DNA from 4 places in the Arthrobacter sp. D5-1 genome. Region 4 is predicted to be linked to each of the others. Evidence: riboswitches for the same ligand, from Rfam matches in the RefSeq annotation. Region 4 holds a riboswitch; each other region holds the start of a gene.
What was found. A riboswitch is a leader RNA that binds a small molecule or an ion and turns the genes downstream of it on or off. The one in region 4 is predicted to bind S-adenosylmethionine.

Region 1 (5,318 bases), 1.2 Mb from region 4:
GAAGGACGCAGCCCTCGTGGGCTTCAGCGCTCTGGACCCAGAGTGCGGACGTGACTTCGTCGGCGAGATCGAACTCGCGGCCTGAGGTGCCGCTCCCAATCCGCACCACCAGTGCTCCGCCGAACGGTTTGCGGCCGACCACTTCAACCGGGGCGTCGAGGGTGATCTCTTCCGCTGCCAGGTATCTGAGGAGATCCGGGTTTTCGTCGCTGATCCTGGTGATACGGCCGGAGTGGCCTTGGTCCAGTTCAATCATGCGGTAGGCGTGCGGCAGTTCAACGGAGCCATCCGCCGAAGGGATCGGATCACCGTGCGGGTCCCTGACGGGGTGGCCAAGTTTGTCGGACATTCGCTCGATGAAGGTATCTGACACTGCATGCTCCAGCATCTCAGCTTCATCGTGGACCTCATCCCAGCTGTACCCGAGTTCTTCCACCAGATAGGTCTCAATGAGGCGATGCCGGCGCACCATGGCCAATGCCAGGCGCATGCCCGCCGGTGTCAGGCGAATGGCGCTGTAGGGCTGGTGGTCCACCAGTCCCTGGTCCTTGAGCTTGCGGACCATTTCAGACACGGAGGAATTAGCCACACCCAGGCGCTGGGCAAGCTGGGAGGACGTTATCGGCTTGTCTTGCCACTCTGTGTACGAGTAGATGACCTTGACGTAGTCCTCAATCGAGGAGGAGGGCGTACTGGTCTTCACACCTCAAGCCTACCGTGGCCGCGCAGCGCGTATCTTGAACGCCCGCCAAGTCTGCGTCACGTACGGCAGTGGAACGCTGTCTCCCGGTGCGTGCCCCAGATGCTCGTAGAGGTACCACTCCAGGTTGCCCATGACTTTCGCCCTGGTGGCGTCGTTGGCGCGGAGATAATAGCTCCGCGATTTGGTCAGCTCCATGATGTCTTCGGGCGTCAAGGCATCCGACCAGCGGGTGAAGTGGCTTTCCGCGCCGGAAAATTCCGGGCCGATCAGTGGACGGAAACCTGGCTTGTGGACGTCTCCGGCATGCATGATGCGCGAGAGCCGATGAACCCAGGGCACGTCGGTATCCAGCTGGTTCCAGACCAGTCCCAAGGTCCCGTGCGGCCGGAGGATACGGGCTATCTCGGTGCTCGCGGCCAGTGGGTCGCACCAATGCCAGGCCTGGGCAACACTGACGACGTCGAATGCTGAGTCCGTCAGTCCTGTTGCTTCAGCTGTTCCCTCCAGCGCGGTGACGTGCGGCTGGGACTTGCGCAGCTGCTCCAGCATGTCGGTGGAAGGGTCGACGGCGGCAACGTCCAGTCCGCGCTCCACGAGGAGGGCCGTGAACTTGCCAGTACCCGCTCCGAGATCCGCAGCAGTCGTGGCCCCCTGGGGAACAAGCCATTCGACGGACTCCCGGGGATAACCGGGCCGCACTCGGTCGTAGTGCTCGCCACCGTCCTGGAAGCTCTGGCCGAACTCGTTCCGACGGTCAGCGTGGAGCTTGGGACCACGCGGTCCGGCGGGTCCGGGAACGCCGGGCCGTCCGCTGGAGGCGGCCGGAGAGGGCAATGCCACCAAAAACTCCTTCACAGGGTCGCCAAAAGATACCCTACGAATTTACCGCAGCCGCGGTAAAGCGCGTTTAGTCAACAGTGCAAGGAGCAGCGCCTGCAGTGCCGGGCGTGTTGGGCGCCCATTCCGGGTAGATCCGGTGGTCGTTGGCAGGTACCCAGCGGCCCTCGTCCACCACATAGTCCCAGCCCAACCCGTTGCGCTTAAGCCCCTCGATGCCTGCGAGCAGCCTCGTGGCGTCCTCCAACCGGGAGCCGACGCCAAAGCTGGCACGCAAGGAGCCTGAGGGAAGTCCGAGTCGCTTGAGCAGTGGGTGGGCGCAGAAGCGTCCATCCCGGAGGCCAACTCCGTGCTCGGCGGCCAGATACGCCGCCACCAGTCCGGCGTCGAATCCTTCCACGGAGAAGTTGACCACACCGATGGTGTCATCTGAGTCAGTGAAGATCTGGTGCACGGTCACGCCGTCGATGGCCTCCAAGCCATCCACCAGGTACCTGCGGATGGCGGCTTCATGGGCGTGCCACGCCTCCTGGTCCAGCCCGGCGAGGACCTGGGTGGCCCGGGCGAGGGTTGCGGCACCCAGGACATTGGGGGAGCCGCCTTCGTGGCGGGCAGGGCCCGTTGCCCAGCTCACCGAGTCGAGGCGGGCTTCACGGACGGCGCCGCCACCAGCCAGGTGGGGGATCCCGGCGTCGAGCCAGTCCGGGCGGCCCACTACGACGCCTGCGCCGAAGGGGGCATACAGCTTGTGACCGGAGAACACCACGTAGTCAACGTCGTCCTCCGTGATGTTGATCCGGCGGTGGGGTGCCAATTGGGCGGCATCCACGACGATCCTGGCACCGTATTCGTGCGCCAGTGCAGCGAGTTCTGCGATCGGCAGGATTTCACCTGTCACGTTGGAGGCGCCAGTGACGGCGAGCAGGCTGACCCCGCCTTGGGCCAATTCATCGCGGAGCTTGTCCACCGTGGCGGTCAACGTGGAGGCCGCTACGACGCTGCGGTGCGGGACACCCTGCCAAGGAAGAAGGTTGGCGTGGTGTTCGATGTCCAGATAAAGGACTTCCCCGGAGAAACGGCCGTCAATCTGCGGAAGGCAGCCTGCCAGGAGATTCAGGGAGTCTGTGGTGTTTCGCGTGAAAATCACGGAATCGTCGGGACGCCCGCCGACGAACTCACGGACAATACTGCGCGAATTCTCATAGACCGAGGTGCTGATCTGGGACGCAAAACCCGCGCCGCGGTGAACGCTGGCGTAGTAAGGAAGGACCTCGTTGAGGTAGGCCGAGACGATGGTCAGGGCCGGAGCCGATGCGCCGTAGTCCAGATTCGCATAGCGGACGTGGCCGCCCTGGATCAGCGGTGCCTGCAGCTCAGCGCCAGTGACGGCGGCGAGTGGCCGTGCAGCGGGAGCTGCCTGAGACGGGGTTTCACCGGCGAAAGACGGAATGATGTTTGAGTCGAACGTAACTGTGCTCATGGGACCTCACTCAAGAGGGATCCCCGGAGGGGGATCCGCGCTTGCCGCATCCGTTCCGGACCGGCCGGGTCGTCACCCGGGGCACCCCGCCGCGAATGGAGGGTTGCCGGCCAGCAAACCGGGGTTTAGCGCTGGCACTCGTGACCTGTAAAAAAGGTTAGGGCACCTCCAGTGGCCCCTCCAAAGTCACTTCGCTTTGTTAAGCACTTTGTTACGCCGGGTTGTAAATCGCCGATCTGGCGAAGAAAAAACGGCGAACGCCTCCAAAAGGAGGCGTCCGCCGTCGAATATTCGGTGAAAAGCAGCGTGCGTGCCCTGAAACGAACCTGCCTAGAGCAGGTCGTCCAGGCCCGGGTTGAGCCGCTTGAGGACTTCCGAGTGAAGGATGGAGTTGGTGGCCAGCGCGTTGCCGCCGAACGGACCGTCGTCGCCTTCCAGGGAGGTGAAACGGCCACCGGCCTCCGTAACGATCGGGACGAGGGCTGCCATGTCGTACAGGTTCAGCTCAGGCTCGCACGCGATGTCCACTGCACCCTCGGCCACCAGGCAGTATGACCAAAAATCGCCGTAGGCCCGGGTTCGCCATACATCCTCTGTGAGCCCCAGGAACTCATCCAGGTTTCCGCGGTCCTTCCACCCGGACAGGCTTGAGTAGGACAAGGAGGCATCGGACAGGCGGGAAACGTTGGAGACCTTCAAACGGGTGGCCGCGGCAAGGGACCGGCCCATGTAGGCGCCCATGTCCTTGGCAGCCCACCAGCGTTTTCCCAAGGCGGGTGCACTGACGACGCCAACCACGGGTTCACCCTCATCAACCAATGCGATCAATGTTGCCCACACCGGTACGCCCCGGACAAAGTTCTTGGTCCCGTCGATGGGATCAATGATCCAACGCCGTGAGCCGTGTCCGCTGCTGCCAAACTCCTCGCCAAGGACAGCATCCCGGGGGCGGGACCGGGAGAGCTGACCCCGGATGGCTTCCTCCGCTGCTTTGTCGGCGTCAGTGACAGGTGTGAGGTCTGGCTTGGTTTCGATCTTCAGGTCCAGGGCCTTGAAGCGGTCCATGGTCTGGGCATCGACTGAGTCAGCGAGGACGTGGGCAAGGCGCAGGTCATCGTTGTAGGTGGAAACGGGATGGGTCATGCCACCAAACTATCCTGAAACGTTCGCTGCAGCGGGGACGTGAAGCCGCAACGATCAGTTGACGGTGCCCAGTTCCTTGGTCTCTTTTGCTTCCATCCGGGGGTCGGCACCGAGCAACCGCCGCAACGAGGCCAACCGCGCTGCTCCTGAAGGTCCTGCATGGCCGTTGTTAACCCACGGATCCAGTCCGCAGTTGATGGCCGTGGCGTCGTGCTTGCATCCCCGCTCACAGGCTTCAGTTCCGGGTTCAAGATCCGGGAAGGAATGCAGAATCCGGTCAGGGTCCACATGGGCCAAGCCAAAGGACCGGATGCCCGGGGTATCGATGATCCAACTGCCGGCCGGGGCGTCGGCGAGTTTCAGGGCCAAAGCGGAGGAGGACGTATGACGGCCCCGGCCTGTCACGGCGTTAACGCCGCCGGTGGCCCTCTCCGCCCCTGTCAGCGCATTGACCATGGTGGACTTGCCCACGCCCGAGTGGCCGAGCATCACGGTGACCTTGCCGCCGAGGTGGGAGCGCAACTGGGCTACGGCGTCGCGGTCCAACCGTGCGGACAGGCCGTCATCGGAGCGGGCGTCGATGCCGCCTGCTTCGGAGTCCGCCGTGCGGCTGATGATGACGGGGAAGTCCAGGCTGAGGTAGTTGGCAAGCAATTCTGCCGGATCCTTGACGTCCGCCTTGGTGATGAGCAGCAACGGCTCAATGCCGGCGTCGTAGGCTGCCACCAAGGCGCGGTCGATGAATCCGGTGCGCGGTTCAGGGTTGGCGGCTGCAACAACAATGACCAACTGGTGGGCGTTGGCCACCACGACGCGTTCGATGGGGTCGGTGTCGTCCGCGCTGCGTCGCAGGAGGGTTTGTCGTTCTTCCACCCGGACCAGCCGCGCCAGCGTGTCCGGCGAACCGGAGACGTCCCCCACTAAAGCGACGAAGTCCCCGGGTACTACCGGGTTACGCCGCAGTTCGCGGGCGCGCGCAGCGATGACGACGCGTGCGTTCGCGGAATCCTCGTCCACAATCGCCCTGTACCGTCCGCGGTCAACGGTGATGATCCGCCCGATGACGGCGTCGTCATGGCTGGGCCTGTCCTTGGTCCGTGGCCTGGACCCTTTTTTGTTGGGTCGAATCCGGACGTCGGATTCGTCCCAGGAGCG
Region 2 (5,318 bases), 1.8 Mb from region 4:
AGGACGTAGTCGGCGCCTTCGGGATCAGCAAGGAGTTCGGCGACCTGCGGGGTGTCCAGCTCCAAGCTGCCCGTGATGTAGCTCTTGGGTCCATTGTTCAGCGAGTACATGGTGCTGCCGCCCGTACCAATGACTTTGTCCGCCAACGCCGGTGCTGCGTCCGGATTGGTCCACGAAATCAGCAGGGGCGCCCATCGGTCGCCGTACTTGGCCGGCTGGTATGGCTCCCGTCGGTCTACCGGCAACTCGTCGGTGGTCCCGTCGTTGACGAACTGGATTCCTGAAGCGGCGGAGACGTTCGCGATCGCTGCCTCCAGCAGTGCATCGGAACCTTCCGGCGCGGACCCTTCGTTCACCACGTAGTGCAGCGGGCGGCATGGCGAGTACCCCACCGGAGTGCCGTCGTCGTTGGTAGCCAGGAACTTATACGACTCGTTGGTAGTCTCCGGGACCTTCGGCGAGGCCAGCGGGGCGTCCGCCTCCTCAAATCCGGGCGGCGGGGCGTCTGCTGCACGTGCTGGCGCCGTCTGCTTCTGCCCGGGTGTCCCGTCGTGCGCGGCACCAGGGACGCTCACACCCGGGAAAAGGGCGGTGATCCGCGGGTCTCCATGCAGGAATTCGCTGACCAACACTGCCACCACAGCGGCAATTCCGGCCATGAGCACGCCACGGAGAATGCGCCAGGCCGTGCCGGTACGCCGGTGCTTTGGCGCACGCGTTTCCCGCTCCGAGTCCACGGTTCTCCATTCCTCACGCCCTGGTCACGCGGGGCAGCGCGGAGGACGAACCAACATTACGGGCTGCGGGGGGAACCGTCCAAACTAGACGATGGTTGCCCCGAACACCAGGCCCAGCCCATACGTGGCGGCAGCCGCTGCCAGGCCGATCGCGAGTTGGCGCAGCCCGCGGCTCAGCGGCGAGGTCCCGGACAGCAAGCCCACGACGGCGCCGGTCGCCAAGAGCGCGATGCCCACCAGCACACCGGCCACCATCAAGGCGGCAAAGCCCGTCATGCCGAAGATGAAGGGCAGGATGGGAACGATGGCACCGGACGCGAAGAAGCAGAAGCTGGACATCGCTGCGCCCCATGCCGAACCGACGGATTCGTGCTCGTCGGTGGCAGGTTTCTCGGGCTGCAAGGAGAGGCTGGGATCGCAGTCGCAGCTGAACAGGCCCATGCGCTCTGCGGCGCGATGCTCAGCGGCCTCGCGCGTCATGCCGCGGGCAAGGTAGACCAGCACCAATTCGTTGTGTTCGATGTCCAACGACGGTGCTGCCGTGAGAGTGGCTTGGGTGGGCAGCGTCGCGTTGAGCAGTTCCCGCTGGGAGCGGACCGAGACGTACTCGCCGGCGCCCATGGACAGTGCGCCCGCCAAAAGACCTGCCACACCGCTCATCAGCACCACCGGACTGGGCACGCCGGTGGCGGCCATGCCCATGACCAGCGAAAGGTTGCTCACCAGGCCGTCGTTGGCGCCGAAGACCGCGGCACGGAAGGTCCCGGAGAGCCGGTTCCGACCACGGGTAGCCAGGCCCCTGACCACCTCTTCGTGGATCTGTTCGTCAGCCACCATGGCGGGTGTTGCCGCGGGTTCGGAGCCGTAGGGGGAGCGGCCTTCTGCACGTTGGGCCAGGGCCAGTACAAAGACCGACCCGAAGTTGCGGGCCAGGAATCCCAGGAACTGGCTGCGGGCTGACGCGGCCTTGGGCATTCCGGCGTGCTCACCCAGGAGCTTGAGCCAGTGGGCCTCGTGCCGGCCTTCGGCCTCGGCCAGGGCCAGCAGGATTTGGCGTTCTTCGCCGTCGCGCCTCTGGGCGAGTTCGCGGTAGACAGCGGCCTCGGCGCGCTCGTCGGCGAGGTACTGACGCCACCGGCGGATGTCGGCGTGCGAGGGCGCCGCGGGTTCCGTTCCGACGTTCTCGAGGGCTGCCGATTCCGGGGTGGGGTCCGGAGCTGGGCTCGACGAACCGGGGGATTCCTGGTGCTGTTGCACTTTCTCTCCTGTGCTGGGTGGGGTAGTTGCGGCCCCATTGCACGCCCCACTGTACCGCTTATCTGCGCGGTTTTTTGGCTGGTATTCCTCACTTGGAATGTTCGGCGCACCGTAATTTCCGGCCGTCCTTGACCCCCGACTTAGCCGGTGCTCAGATGGAAGGACAGGGGCGGGGGCCCACCCCGCACACGTTCAACAGGGCTTGAGCGGCCCACGAGACGGAGGTTGCACCATGAACACCACCGAATCACACGCCAACTACCCGGAACGGACCACCATTGAGTCAGATCCGGCCTATGACTACGCCGAGGACCAGGAAGTGGACGAGGCCTGGGTGGAAGAAGTGGACGCCCCCGAGGACGACGAACGTGTGGTCCCCATCGACGAGACCGAGGAATTCCGCGAAGCAGACGAGGAAATCTAGGCGGGCTCCTCGTGGCTGAGTGTGTAGTGAAGCTGCACGCCGGCGCGTTTGCCGGCCGCCGCAACAGTCACGGTTAGGGTTCTCGACGCATCACACCAAAGGGTCGGCCGGACCGCTCGGGCCAACGCCTGCGCGATCAGGTGCGGTTGGGGATGTCCGAACCGCATGGTTCCGGCCTTGGCAGTGATGGTCACCGTGCCCAGGAAGAGGTCGACGGCGGGAATCACCGCGACTGTGTGGGTGGCTGTTGTTGCCGGGGTACTGGTAGCCGGGGTGGTATCGCCTTGGTACGGCAAGGGACTGCTCCTTGGGGGAGTGCTCTTGCCCGCTCGGTTGTCTCTGGTCCGGGACGGGCCGCTTCCTCATCCGAACCACCCGTGAACATGGGGTTGGTGTGTGGCCAGTCGGAGCTTGGCACCACATCTCTTGAAGCTGGGACCACCTTACCGCACGGCTGTCCAGCAAGTTGGGGCGCCCTCTTCCCGGGGACAAAACAACGGCGGCGCCACCCCGGAAAGGGGAGGCGCCGCCGTCGAATTTTGCTCTGTTGCTTGCAGCGCTACTTGTGGCTGCTGACCGGGTGGGCCTCAGGCGGGAGTTCCTCAGAGACGGCACCGGCAACGCGCTTGTCCCAGGCCTCGCGGACTGCGGGATCAGTGGGCGGGGTGAGCAGTGAAATCACTACGTAGGCGATGAACGAAGCGGCGAGACCGTAGTAGATCGGTTCGTTGGCGTAGACGCCGTCCGCGCTCGGAATGACACCCAGGGCGAAGAGGATCAGCAGGGTCAGTGTCAGCACCGATCCAACTGCCATGGACCATGCAGCGGCGATGCCCGTGCCGCGCTTCCACACCAAACCGCCCAGGATTGCGACCAGGAGGCCACCCACCAGGATGTCGTAGGCGATGGTGAGGGCAATCACCACGTCCTGAGCCGCCATGGAAATCAGTACTGCCACGATGCCGAGTCCAAGAACCCAGTAGCGGTTGGCTTTGACGTCGTGCTCGGGGTTTTCGCTGTCATCGGTGTTGATGTTCTTGCCGAACCAGCTGGCCACGAACGGGACAACGTCCGCACGTGCCACCGTGGCTGCGGCGATCAGGGCGCCGGATGCGGTGGACATCATGGCCGCAACAGCCGCGGCCATGACCAGGCCGCCGATGCCGACGGGCAGGATGTGGGTTGCCACCTCGGCGTAAACAACGTCCTTGCCGAGGTTGGTGACATCGATGTCCGGCAGTGCCACCCGGGCGGCCAAGCCGATCAGGGCGCCGGCGATGCCGTAGAGGATGCAGTAGACGCCGGCCGTGGCGCCGCCCCAACGGGCAACGGCGGGGGTCTTGGCAGTGAAGACGCGCTGCCAGATGTCCTGACCGATCAGGAGGCCCAGTGTGTAGACCACGAAGTACGTGATGATGGTCTGGGCGCCGATGCCATCGATCTGGAAGAAGGTCTCATCGAGGCGCTCACGGATGCCGTCCATGCCGCCGGCAGCGTTCAGGACGAACGGGAGCATCAGGAAGAAGATACCGACGGTCTTGATGATGAACTGAACCTGGTCGGCCAGCGTGATGGACCACATGCCGCCAATGGTGGAGTAAACCAGGACGATCGCGCCGCCAACGGCGATGGCAAGCCAGCGTTCCCAGTCGAAGAGCACCACGAAGATGGTGGCGTAGGCGCCGGTGGAAGTAGCGCAGAGCATGAGCGTGTACGCCAGCATGACGATGCCGGAGGTCTGCGTGGCCCTGCTGCCGTAGCGAAGGCTCAGCATCTGGGAGACCGTGTAGATCTTCAGGCGCTGGATGGTGCCGGCGAACAGGAGGCTGAGCAGCAGCACGCCTGCGCCGATGGCCACTACCAGCCACATGCCGGAGATGCCGAACTTGTAGCCGAGGCCGACGCCGCCCACGGTGGAAGCGCCACCGAGGACCACAGCGGCCATGGTGCCGGTGTAAAGGAACGGTCCCAGGCGGCGGCCAGCCACCAGGAAGTCGCTGTTGTTCTTGGTGCGGGACTTGCCCCACCAGCCGAATGCCAGCATGGCGAGCAGGTACACCACCACGATTGCGATGTTTATAGCCGAAGATTCCATGAGCGGTCCTTGGAGCTGATGCACGGAGGTTGGGGTTTTCGACGATACTCCTGCGAAGCGTCGAAGTCTCTGTGCTGATGGTTGGAGATTGGGGAAGGGTGTTGTGTGCCTCACAGACAACACTTGTTGCCTATGAGGATATGTTGTGATCGGAGTAACAGTCAAGATGCTTTAGTCACGGTTCCGCCGGTTCTGGTCCTGTTGGCTCGTCTCCCGGCTACTATTGCTCCAATGACAGGGCCAGATGACAGGCCTGAAAGGTTCGTGAATGAAGGCTCTCCCCGTTGAACCGAGCAATGTTCCCGTTGCCATCGGTTCCAGAATCCGCGCAGCCCGGCAGGCGCAGCGCCTCACCATTGAGCAGGTGGCTGATGCCACCGGGCTGACCAAGGGCTTCCTCAGCCGCGTGGAGCGTGACCTGACGTCGCCGTCGGTCGCTTCACTGGTCACCCTGTGCCAGGTGTTGTCGGTCTCTGTGGGTGACTTGTTCGCCGCCCCGGAGACGCACCTGACCAAGCGCGACGACGGCCCCCGTATCTCCCTGGGTGGCCAAGGCATCGTGGAGCGGTTGCTGACGGCCCGCTCCGAGCGCAGGCTCCAGATTTTGCAGGCCACCATTGAGCCGCGGGGCCGCGGGGAGAACGAGCTCTACGCCGTGGACTGCGACGTCGATGTCCTGCACGTGATCAAGGGCAGGATCAAGCTCATTCTGACCAACGAGGCATACGACCTCGAAGAAGGGGACACGCTCTCCTTCCCCGGCCGCGAACCGCACACGTGGATCAACCCCACGGACGAGACCGTC
Region 3 (5,318 bases), 2.2 Mb from region 4:
GCGGTCGTGGAAGAAGTGATCGTGGTGGGGTACCTCATGGACCGTTTCGGCAAATTCGGTTGGAGCATGCCCGTGGCCATTGTGGTCAGCGCGGTCCTGCGGGGGAGTTACCACCTGTACCAAGGTTTTGGGCCGTTCATCGGCAACGTGGTCATGGGTCTGGTGTTCGCGTGGATCTATACCAGGACCAAGCGGGTGATGCCCTTGGTGATTGCCCACGCATTGCTGGACATCGTGGCGTTTGTGGGTTTCAGCCTGTTCGGCAAAGCGATCGGCCTGGGGTAGGACGCTTAAAAATATCCGGCCGCCATCGGTGGGTGACGTCATTGGCACCCGCTGATGGCGGCCGAAGTTTTACCGGACAGGGATGACCGGTGCCGGGACGTGCCCGGATGGACGGGGCGGTCAGATGGTGACTGCTCCTGAGGCGGTTTCGAAAGTTACTGACATGATTCCCGGAGTGCCGTGCGGTGCCATCCACTGGACAGCAACGTCCTCAAGCGGCTTTTCCACCGGTTCTCCGAGCCATTCGGTGACGCGTTCCGCCGAGCCCGCAATGGTGAGGCTGGACATCTTGACGTCGCTTTCGTAGATCCTGGACGGGTGCAGTGACGGGTCGCCCTCCCACTTGAGCAAGTACGGGACCTGGGGATCTGCGATCAGCCCCAGGATGCCGATCTGCTGCCACACCAGTTCGCGGCCGTCAGGGAACTTGCGGTTGCCCGGAACAGCGGAGCGGCCAAGGCGGTCCTCAAACGGTGCCAGGTCATCAACAGCGACGCACCAGCCCATCCAGCCACCACCGGCGGCCGAGCGGGCACGAACTGCCTGGCCAAAGGGTGCTTTGTCGGAAGCGGGGTGGTCCAGGACCTCCACCACTTCCAGGTACTTGTTATCCGCAAGGGGAATGATCATGTTCCGGGTACCGAAGCGCGGGTGCACTCCGCCCCGGACAGCGTCCACTCCCAGTGCCGCGGAAATTCGTTCGGTAGTGGCCAGAAGGCCATCTCGTTCACAGGCGTAAGAGACGTGATCCATGCGCATGGCTTCATCTTGGCACTTTGTGATCGGGGTCTCAGCTAAGTCAAGCCTAACTAAGGTGGGATGTGCATAACCGGTGCCGTACCGCGTCATGCGGCGACGCTGAAAGACCGAAAGATTCCACCGGCGTCACAAAGCTGTCCAAGGCTCCGGACACTTCCTAGACTGGCCCCAGCTCACATGCAGCACGTTTCCACAGAACCCATGCGCCACGAACAGGAGAACTCCATGTCCCAAGGATGGTCTTTCGAAACCCGCCAGATCCACGCAGGCCAGGAGCCTGACTCTGCCACGGGAGCACGGGCACTGCCGATCTACCAGACCACGTCCTTTGTGTTCCCCAGCGCCGAGAGCGCAGCCAACCGGTTTGCCCTGGCCGAGCTCGCGCCCATCTACACGCGGATCGGCAACCCGACGCAGGATGCCGTGGAGCAGCGGATCGCGAGCCTCGAAGGCGGCTTGGGCGCCCTCCTGCTGAGCTCCGGCCAGGCTGCGGAGACCTTCGCCATCCTCAACATCGCGGAGGCCGGCGACCACATCGTGGCCAGCCCCAGCCTGTATGGCGGTACGTACAACCTGCTGGCGCACACCCTGAAGAAGTTCGGCATCTCGGTGACCTTCGTGGAGGACCCGGACAACCTGGAGCAGTGGCGTGATGCCGTCCAGCCGAACACCAAACTGTTCTTCGGCGAGGTTGTTTCCAACCCGCGCCAGGACGTACTGGACATCGAGGGCGTCGCCCGCACCGCCCACGAGGCCGGCGTGCCACTCATCGTCGACAACACACTGTCCACTCCCTACCTCATCCGTCCCATCGAGTGGGGCGCCGATATCGTGGTCCACTCCGCCACCAAGTACCTCGGTGGCCACGGTTCCGCGATCGCCGGCGTGATCGTGGACTCAGGCAACTTCGACTTCGGCAAGGACCCGGAGCGCTTCCCGGGTTTCAACACCCCGGACCCCAGCTACAACGGTTTGGTCTACGCCCGGGATCTTGGCAAGGATGGGGCGCTCGGCGCCAACCTCTCCTACGTCCTGAAGGCACGCGTCCAGCTTCTTCGCGACCTCGGTTCCGCTGTGTCCCCGTTCAACGCCTTCCTGATTGCCCAGGGACTGGAGACGCTGAGCCTGCGCGTCGAGCGTCACGTAGCCAACGCCACCAAAGTGGCCCAGTGGCTGGAAGCCCACGACGACGTCGAATCGGTTGCCTACGCGGGTCTGCCGTCCAGTCCGTGGTACGACCGTGGCCGGAAGTATGGTCCGCAAGGCACCGGCGCCATTGTTGCGTTCAACATCAAAGGTGGCGTTGAAGCGGGCAAGCGCTTCGTGGACGGACTGGAACTGCACTCGCATGTGGCCAACATCGGCGATGTCCGCTCGCTGGTCATTCACCCGGCGTCCACTACGCACAGCCAGCTGACAATTGAACAGCAGCTGGCGGCCGGTGTTAACCCCGGCCTGGTTCGCTTGTCCGTGGGAATTGAGCACGTGGATGACATCATCGCCGACCTCGAAGCCGGATTCCGGGCCGCCAAGGGAGCCTGAATCCGGACCTGGACAATACGGCGCGACCACGCCCGCCACCTTCCGGGAGGCCGCCCGGACCGACGATTATTCGCCGGGCGGCGTCCCGGAGTGCTGCTTCGTGAACGAAAACGCCCTAAAGCGTCACACTGATGTCACATTCTTCGCCATACCCGCCCTGTATTTCCTAGACTCTTCGTATAGGTCATGAGTGCCAGCGCATAGCCCCGGCTTGCTGGCCGGCAACCCTCCTCCGCGGTGGGGTGCCCCGGGTGAAGACCTGGCCTGTTCGCACCCAAGGCGACGGGCAAGCGCGAGTTTAAGGTGTCAAAGGAATGACCATCACTGCTGCAGCCCTTCCAAAATCCGGAGAAGAAGACGGAACCGTCAAGTACGCCGCCATTGGGCCGCTGGACCTTGAAGCCGGTGGATTCCTTCCCGACGTCGTCCTCGCTTATGAGACCTGGGGGCAGCTGAACGCCGATGCCTCCAATGCCGTGCTCATCCAGCATGCCCTCACGGGCAGCACACACGTAGCCCGGGGAACTACGGACGAAGAAGGATGGTGGGAGCAGTTGGTAGGCCCCGGTGCCACCATCGACACCACCAGGTTCTTTGTCATCTCCATCAACATCGTGGGTGGCTGCTACGGCAGCACTGGACCGTCCTCGGAGGCGCCGGACGGCCGTCCTTGGGGCTCCCGGTTCCCCTTGGTCACCCTGCGCGACAGCACCGAGGCGGAGGCGCGCCTGGCCGAAGCCCTGGGAATCGAGGCCTGGCATGCCGTGCTGGGCGGTTCCATGGGTGGCGCCCGGGCGTTGGAGTGGGCAGTGACCTTCCCGGAGCGGGTGAAACGCTGTGCCGTGATATCCGTGGGTGCCTACAGCACGGCCGAGCAGATCGCCTTTGCGCAGGCCCAAACCCTGGCCATCCGTCAGGACCCGAATTTCAACAACGGCGACTACTACGGTGGCACTGCCCCTGAACACGGGCTCGCCTTGGCCCGGCGCATCGCCCACATCACCTACCGCTCCGCACTGGAGTTGGACTTCCGCTTTGGCCGTGAAGCCCAGCACCGGGAGACACCTCTTGCCGCTGCGGTCCTGGGGGAGCGTGGCCGCTATCAGGTGGAGAGCTACCTGGACCACCAGGGAACAAAGCTCGTCCGACGATTTGACGCCAACAGCTACATCGCCCTCACCGAAGCCCTGATGTCCCACGACGTCGCACGCGGCCGTGGATCGCTGGAGGCAGCCTTGTCGCGTACCACTGCGGAGTTCTTCGTTGCGGCGGTGGACAGCGACAGGTTGTATTTCCCGGCGCAATCCCGGGAATTGGCGGCAGCCTTGCCGGGTGATGTTCCGGTTCATATCATTGAGGCGCCGATCGGCCACGACGGGTTCCTGACGGAAATCGGCCAGCTCTCAGCACAGCTCCGCGGAGCCTTCTTCGCCTAAGTTGAGTGGCCGTTGCAGGACAGTTGAGTAGCGGCTGCAGGACGCCGGGTTGGCCGCCAGGCTAGCCGTTCATGATGTCGCCGCGCTGCTTCATGTAGTCCTCCATGGCGATCTCCCCGTTGCTGAATTTTGCGTCCAGCTCTGCCAGCTTGCGGGCGCGGTAGCCTTGCGGCTCCGATCCGTTGGTGGCCGGGAAAGGCGTGGGGGAGGAAGTGTTCGACGGCGGCCCGGGCTGCGGCGCGTCATCCACAGGGCGGATGACGGTCGGTTCAGACGGATAGCCGGGGTAGTTCTGCGGCGGGTAATTCTGTGCAGGGTAACCGGGGCCGGGCAGGTTCTGCTGCGGGGGATAACCGGGGCTGCGGAAGGTTCCGTTCTGGATCCGGCGCGCGCGGGATCGGTTGTACATGCGGATTCCGAGCGGAATCAGCCACGAGCAGACGATGATCCAGAAGATCAGATTGTTCACAGTGCAGGCCTCCTAGGTCGTATCCCAGCTTAGCCCGGTCGCACGGCGTGAACTCCGGCGCCTGCAGCGAGGACTTCAGAGGAGGCGGGCCTCCATGCCCAGGAACTGCCCATAGCGTTCCACTTCGGCGTCGAGGGCCATCTGTTCGGGAGGGCTTGTGGGCCGGTTCATGCGGACATCCAGGTGGCAGGCTCCGCCGGAGAACCCATGGCGCCACCATCCGGCCAACCTGCCATCCATCAGGACCACGTGCATGGGCCCGTTGTCTTCGGGGAAGTACGGTGCTGTCCCACCCAGATAGTGCCGGGACTGCGAATAGCCCATGACGTATTCGTCGTAGCACTGGATGAGGTCGATGCGGGGGAGTCCTGCGTCAGGCAGACGCGAAGGGCCCCCGGGGTTGGTGAGCTCGACGGCATCTTCCGGGGCCAGGTAAAACTCCAGGCCGTCCATGGCGAGTGATGCCAGGGCGCCCGGCGATAGCTTGCCAGCCACGTGGATGCCCAGCTTTACGTCCTTCATGGTCAGCCCGGACCACGCGGCGCAGTCCTTGATAGTGGCGGGTCCGCGGCTGCCGAAGTATCGGAGAACCAGCGTGCCCAGGGCCTCTTCACGGTCCTCCCCGGTCAACGGCGTACGGACGAAACCCGGCACACGCTCCTCGAAGAGGGCATACGTCTGTTTCAGGGCGCCCCCGGACGAGCGCACGGGGGAACCGCTCACGAGGATGCGACTGACCTCGGCGTGCATGAGGTGGTAGATAAACCCCAGGCCCTTGCTGGGTAAGCCGGCCTGTCCCAGGACTTCAGCCAGCTCTTCGCGCGTCT
Region 4 (5,318 bases):
CCACGGCGGTGTCCCGACCGGACCCGAGCAACGTATTGAGTCCGTAAACCCGCTGCCCGGAAGCGGCGGTGCGTTCCAGTACGTCGCGGGAGCGACCGATCAAAGACAACGCATCGTGGTTGAGTTCCACGTGAAACGCAGGGTTGGAGGCGGCCAGTGCTACGTCGGCGGCACGCACCGGAGCCGTTCCAATAACCAAGGTCGGCGGTTCGGAAGACACCATCAGAAGTCCAGGAGATTCTGCCGGAACCCGCCGTTGCCGTAACTCTTCCTTAGAAGGCCCCGCCGCCGCAGTTCAGGGGTGAGCTTATCCAGGACACCGTGCACTGTCACCGGGTCCACGAAGCCGGAGAAGAGGAACCCGTCACCACCCACCTCGGAGCCGGTCGACTCAAGATAGTCGGCAATCTCCCCCACCGTGCCGATGATCGAATCCCCCGCCCCACCGCTCCTGGCCTGCAGGATCTCGCGCAGCGTGGACCCGGGAGGCGCCGCCTTGGCGAAGTGTTCCAACGTCCCCTGGTTGCTGTTGGTGCTCAGCTCCGGGAGGGGTGCGTCCAGGTCGAACTGCTTGAAGTCGATCACCGAGAGGTAGGAGATGGAGTTGAGCTGGCTGTCGATATCGCGCTGGGTGAGCTCACGACGCTGGGCACGCAGCTCCTCGGCTTCGGCAGCAGAACCAACCACGGTGGGCTTCAGGACAAAAAGCACCTTGACGTCGTCGGGGTTCCTGCCGGCTTTGGCGGCCTCCGCGCGAATCGAGTCACGGTAGGACTTCATGCCGTCAACACCACGGGCCAACGCAATGGCCACATCAGCATGACCACCGGCGAACGCCTTGCCCCGGGGAGACGCACCAGCCTGGACCAGCACGGGTTCCTCCGGCAACGGCGCCGTGTTCAGTGGACCGCGGACCTTGAAGAAGTCACCCTGGTGATTGATCGGGTGCACCTTGTTGTGGTCGGCAAACACCCCTGCGGAGACGTCCTCAAGGACCGCGCCCGGTTCCCAGCTCCGCCAGAGCCGCCTGACGACGTCGACGAATTCCTCCGCTTTTTCATACCTAAGGTCGTGTTCAATCTGTTGGTCCAACCCGTAGTTCTGGGCGGCGAGGTCGCTGCCGGACGTGACGACGTTCCAGCCCAACTGGCCCTCGGAGAAGTGCTGCAACGTGGCCAAAAGCCGGGCGGCCGTGAAGGGCGGGTAGAACGAGGCGCTGACGGTCGGCACGATTCCCAGGTGCTCGGTGGCGGAGAGCAGGTAAGGGACCAGCGCCAGCGGATCGTGTTTCGGCGCAAAGGAGGCATGAGCCAGGGACACTTCGGCCGATCCGCCATACGTGTCCGGCACGGTGAGGGAATCCTCGATGATGAAGAGGTCCAACCCGGATTGTTCGAACGCCCGGACTGCGTCCTGGTACAGGGCTGGCTTCTTCCAGTCGTAGCCCAGGCCGTAACCGGGCGTCCCCCACCCCTGGACACCGAATCCATGGCCCACAAACCATCCAAAATGCAGCATGGGCTTGAGTGTAGAACTGCTCTGTCCGTTCACCGCGACCTGATTTCATGCGAAGTTACAGGAGGACGTACTGGGTCAATTATGCTCCCGGGGCGTCACAATTGAACGCGGCCGGAGACGGTCCGTATTTTCCACATAAGGCGTATGTCGTGTTCCACAATCAGCAGGGGTCGGGAATGATCGCTGTATGAGTGCAGCAACCTCCCGCCCCTCCGCCAAGGAGCGACTGTCCAGCGCCTGGGCCCTCAAGGGCTACAAGCGTGAATGGCTGCGGCACGATCTCGTTGCGGGCGCTGCGCTGTTTGCTTTGCTGGTGCCCGCCGGGATGGCCTATGCACAGGCAGCAGGGCTTCCCCCGGTCACCGGGCTTTACGCAACAGTGGTCCCGCTGCTGGTTTATGCGGTGGTGGGGCCCTCCCGCATTCTGGTCCTGGGACCCGACTCTGCCCTGGCCCCTATGATCGCCGCGGCCATTGTGCCGCTGGCAGCGGGAAGCAGCGAAAAATCCGTGGCGCTGGCCGGCTTGCTGGCCGTGTTGATCGGGGCGCTCATGCTTGCGGGCTCGGCACTGAAACTGGGAGCCATCACGGGCCTGCTGTCCAAACCCATCCGGCTCGGGTACCTCAACGGAATCGCACTGTTGGTGGCCCTTTCGCAACTCCCGGCGTTTCTGGGTATTGAGGCCGACGGCGACGTCTGGCAAAAGCTCGCGAAGGTTACTACCGGGTTACTTGGCGGCGAGGTCAACATCACCGCGCTGTTGTTGGGAGTGGGGTCGCTGGCGCTCATCTGGATCCCCCGGCTCCTGAAATGGAAGGTACCCGGCGTCCTGTTGGCGGTGGTTGGCTCGTGCGTGGCGACGGCGGTCTTCGGGCTCAACGACGACGTGAAGGTCACCGGGGTCCTGCCGCAGGGCCTGCCCATGCCCGCACTCGGGGGTATTGGCTGGGCCGACGCTTTGATGCTGCTCCCCGCCGCCGCGGGCATCGCGCTCATGGCTTTCGCTGACACTGGCGTGTTGTCTCAAACATTGGCAGCCAAGGAAGGGAAGAAGGTCTCCGGAAACAGGGAAATGGCAGCGCTTGGAGCAGCCAATGCCGCTACAGGCCTCCTGGGTGGATTCCCCATTTCAGGCAGTACCTCCAGGACACCGGTAGCCGTGGATGCCGGCGCAAAATCCCAGATGACAGGCGTGGTGGGCTCCGTGCTGGTACTGGCCTTCATGCTGCTGGCTCCGGGAGTAACCGAGTACCTGCCGTCGGCAACCCTGGCCGCCGTCGTCATCGCCGCGGCCATTGCCCTCGCAGATCCTGCCGGCGTCAGGCGGCTCCTGGGGCTGAGCCGCAGCGAGTCCGTGGTGATGCTGGCTGCGTTCCTGGGAGTGCTGACGGTGGGTGTCCTCCAGGGAATCGTGGTGGCCATCGCCTTGGCACTCCTGGACTTTGTCCGCAGGGCATGGGATCCGTACAGAACCGAACTCGGCGCAGAGGAAGGCCTTCCCGGGTATCACGACCTTGAACGCCACCCCGATGGCAAGCGCATCCCCGGGCTCTTGATCCTCCGGTTTGATGCACCCCTGTTCTTCGGCAACGGACAGGTCCTGGCGAGCTTCGTGAGGGAGCAACTCGACGAGGCCCCGGACGAGTCCGCGGAGCCCGTCACCCACATCATCCTTGCCGCCGAACCGATCACCGGGATCGACACCACAGCCTTGGATGACCTGGTGACCCTGGACGAATGGTTGGCCAGAAAAGGAGTGGATCTGGTGTTTGCCGAGCTCAAAGGGCCCGTGAAGGACAAGTTGATCCGCCTCGGCACGGCGGCCCGTTTTACGCCGGACCACTTCTACCCCACTGTCGGCGCGGCAGTGCGGGAGCTCAAGGACCGATAGTGGATCAGCCTCCGATTACGCAACATGACGACGGTGCAGCCGCCCGCAAGTGCAGCCCGACGCCCGTGGATGTTACGTTTTTCTTGAGTAATGAGTACCAGCGCAAAGCCCTGACTTGCTGGTCGGCAACCCTCTCTCCGGCGGGGTGCCTCAGGTGACTACTCGGCGTATCGACAACTCGAACTGCAAGCGTGACTGAGGAGCACCAGCAATGCCTGAACCCACTGAAGAAAAACTCTCCTACCGCCTGATTACAGGCCCGGATAACCGCGATTTCTGCGAGCGTATCCACAACTCCCTCGCCGAAGGCTATGTGCTCCATGGCAGCCCGGCAGCCACCTTCAACGGCACGGACGTCATCGTGGCCCAAGCCATTGTGCTGCCTGCGGCGATCGCCAATGCTGATGCCGCCGTCGCCAACGCAGTGGACCAACTTGAGAATTACGACGATGAAGAAGCGTTTGAGGGCCACGCATGAGCTACGCAGGTGACCTGACCCCACAGGACGCGTGGGCCAAGCTCGAAGAAGGCGCGATCCTGGTGGATGTGCGCACCGAGGCCGAGTGGGCCCACATCGGCATCCCGGACACCAAAGCCACCGAGAACGATCCTCTGTTCATCCAGTGGAACCTGGCTGGCGGTATCCCGAACTCCCGCTTTATCGAGGACCTGCAGCAGCAGGCACCCGAGGATGACGCCGTGGAGCTCGTGTTCATCTGCCGTTCCGGCCAGCGCTCCATCTCCGCCGCCATTGCCGCAACACAGGCCGGCTTCACGGCGTACAACGTCCTTGAGGGCTTCGAAGGCGAACCGGACCGCTACGGTGAGCGCACCGTAAACGGCTGGAAGAACCGTGGCCTGCCTACGAATCTGGGGACCGAGTAAGTGACTTTCAATCCCGACGCCGCCGGCTGGAGCCCTGACACCCAGGCCGTTCGCGGTGGCCTTGACCGCACCAATTTTCAGGAAACGTCCGAGCCCGTTTTCCTGAACTCCGGCTTTGTCTACGAATCGGCTGCCGCTGCCGAACGTGCCTTTACCGGCGAGGACGAACGCTTCGTTTACTCCCGCTACGGCAACCCGTCCGTCGCCACGTTCCAGGAGCGGCTGCGGCTGCTCGAAGGAACCGAGGCGTGCTTTGCGACAGCCTCCGGTATGTCCGCGGTCTTCACCGCTTTGGGTGCCTTGCTGGCTGCCGGCGACCGCGTGGTGGCCGCGCGCTCGCTGTTCGGCTCCTGCTTCGTGATCCTCAACGAGATCCTGCCCCGCTGGGGTGTGGAGACGGTGTTCGTTGACGGCCCGGATCTGGAGCAGTGGCGCGAAGCCCTCTCGGAACCGACCACCGCCGTGTTCTTTGAGTCGCCCTCCAATCCGATGCAGGAGATCGTGGACATCGCCGCCGTCAGCGAACTGGCGCATGCCGCCGGGGCGACTGTCGTGGTGGACAATGTCTTCGCCACTCCCCTCCTGCAGCGCTGCGGTGAGCTGGGCGCGGACGTCATCGTGTATTCCGGCACCAAGCACATTGATGGCCAAGGCCGTGTCCTCGGCGGCGCGATCCTGGGCACCAAAGAGTTCATCGATGGTCCCGTCAAGCAACTCATGCGCCATACCGGCCCTTCCCTTTCCGCGTTCAACGCCTGGGTGCTGACCAAGGGTTTGGAGACCATCGGACTGCGGGTGAACCACAGCTCGGCATCCGCTTTGAAGATCGCGGAGTGGCTCGAGCAGCAGCCTGCCATCAGCTGGGTCAAGTACCCGCTGCTCACGTCCCACCCGCAGTACGAGCTTGCCGCGAAGCAGATGAAGGCCGGCGGCACTGTGCTGACCTTCGAGCTGTCTCCTTCGGCCGGGCGCTCAGCCAAAGAGGCCGCCTTCGCCTTGCTCGATGGCCTCCGCGTCATTGACA

Region 1: it holds a riboswitch for S-adenosylmethionine, as region 4 does, so the genes downstream of both, AYX22_RS13815 (aminotransferase class V-fold PLP-dependent enzyme) here and AYX22_RS19540 (DUF1737 domain-containing protein) in region 4, are expected to answer to the same signal.
Region 2: it holds a riboswitch for S-adenosylmethionine, as region 4 does, so the genes downstream of both, AYX22_RS05910 (hypothetical protein) here and AYX22_RS19540 (DUF1737 domain-containing protein) in region 4, are expected to answer to the same signal.
Region 3: it holds a riboswitch for S-adenosylmethionine, as region 4 does, so the genes downstream of both, AYX22_RS07875 (homoserine O-acetyltransferase) here and AYX22_RS19540 (DUF1737 domain-containing protein) in region 4, are expected to answer to the same signal.

What each region holds. Positions count from the first base shown of each region.
Region 1 covers NZ_CP014571.1:3,024,708-3,030,025, reverse strand. The annotation lists gene AYX22_RS13825 (metal-dependent transcriptional regulator) at 1-703, opposite strand, end outside; gene AYX22_RS13820 (class I SAM-dependent methyltransferase) at 713-1,537, opposite strand; gene AYX22_RS13815 (aminotransferase class V-fold PLP-dependent enzyme) at 1,611-3,020, opposite strand; SAM riboswitch class IV at 3,053-3,166, opposite strand; gene hisN (histidinol-phosphatase) at 3,351-4,163, opposite strand; gene AYX22_RS13805 (ribosome small subunit-dependent GTPase A) at 4,218-5,318, opposite strand, start outside.
Region 2 covers NZ_CP014571.1:1,262,848-1,268,165, forward strand. The annotation lists gene AYX22_RS05895 (matrixin family metalloprotease) at 1-737, opposite strand, end outside; gene AYX22_RS05900 (VIT1/CCC1 transporter family protein) at 822-1,994, opposite strand; gene AYX22_RS05905 (hypothetical protein) at 2,227-2,418, shown strand; gene AYX22_RS05910 (hypothetical protein) at 2,415-2,714, opposite strand; SAM riboswitch class IV at 2,731-2,850, opposite strand; gene AYX22_RS05915 (sodium:solute symporter) at 2,978-4,513, opposite strand; gene AYX22_RS05920 (cupin domain-containing protein) at 4,782-5,318, shown strand, end outside.
Region 3 covers NZ_CP014571.1:1,725,654-1,730,971, forward strand. The annotation lists gene AYX22_RS07860 (type II CAAX endopeptidase family protein) at 1-285, shown strand, start outside; gene AYX22_RS07865 (VOC family protein) at 406-1,044, opposite strand; gene AYX22_RS07870 (bifunctional o-acetylhomoserine/o-acetylserine sulfhydrylase) at 1,270-2,586, shown strand; SAM riboswitch class IV at 2,769-2,885, shown strand; gene AYX22_RS07875 (homoserine O-acetyltransferase) at 2,901-4,022, shown strand; gene AYX22_RS07880 (hypothetical protein) at 4,084-4,491, opposite strand; gene AYX22_RS07885 (winged helix DNA-binding domain-containing protein) at 4,567-5,318, opposite strand, start outside.
Region 4 covers NZ_CP014571.1:4,233,135-4,238,452, forward strand. The annotation lists gene AYX22_RS19525 (aromatic amino acid ammonia-lyase) at 1-223, opposite strand, end outside; gene AYX22_RS19530 (NtaA/DmoA family FMN-dependent monooxygenase) at 223-1,551, opposite strand; gene AYX22_RS19535 (SulP family inorganic anion transporter) at 1,706-3,409, shown strand; SAM riboswitch class IV at 3,496-3,607, shown strand; gene AYX22_RS19540 (DUF1737 domain-containing protein) at 3,621-3,887, shown strand; gene AYX22_RS19545 (rhodanese-like domain-containing protein) at 3,884-4,294, shown strand; gene AYX22_RS19550 (O-succinylhomoserine sulfhydrylase) at 4,295-5,318, shown strand, end outside.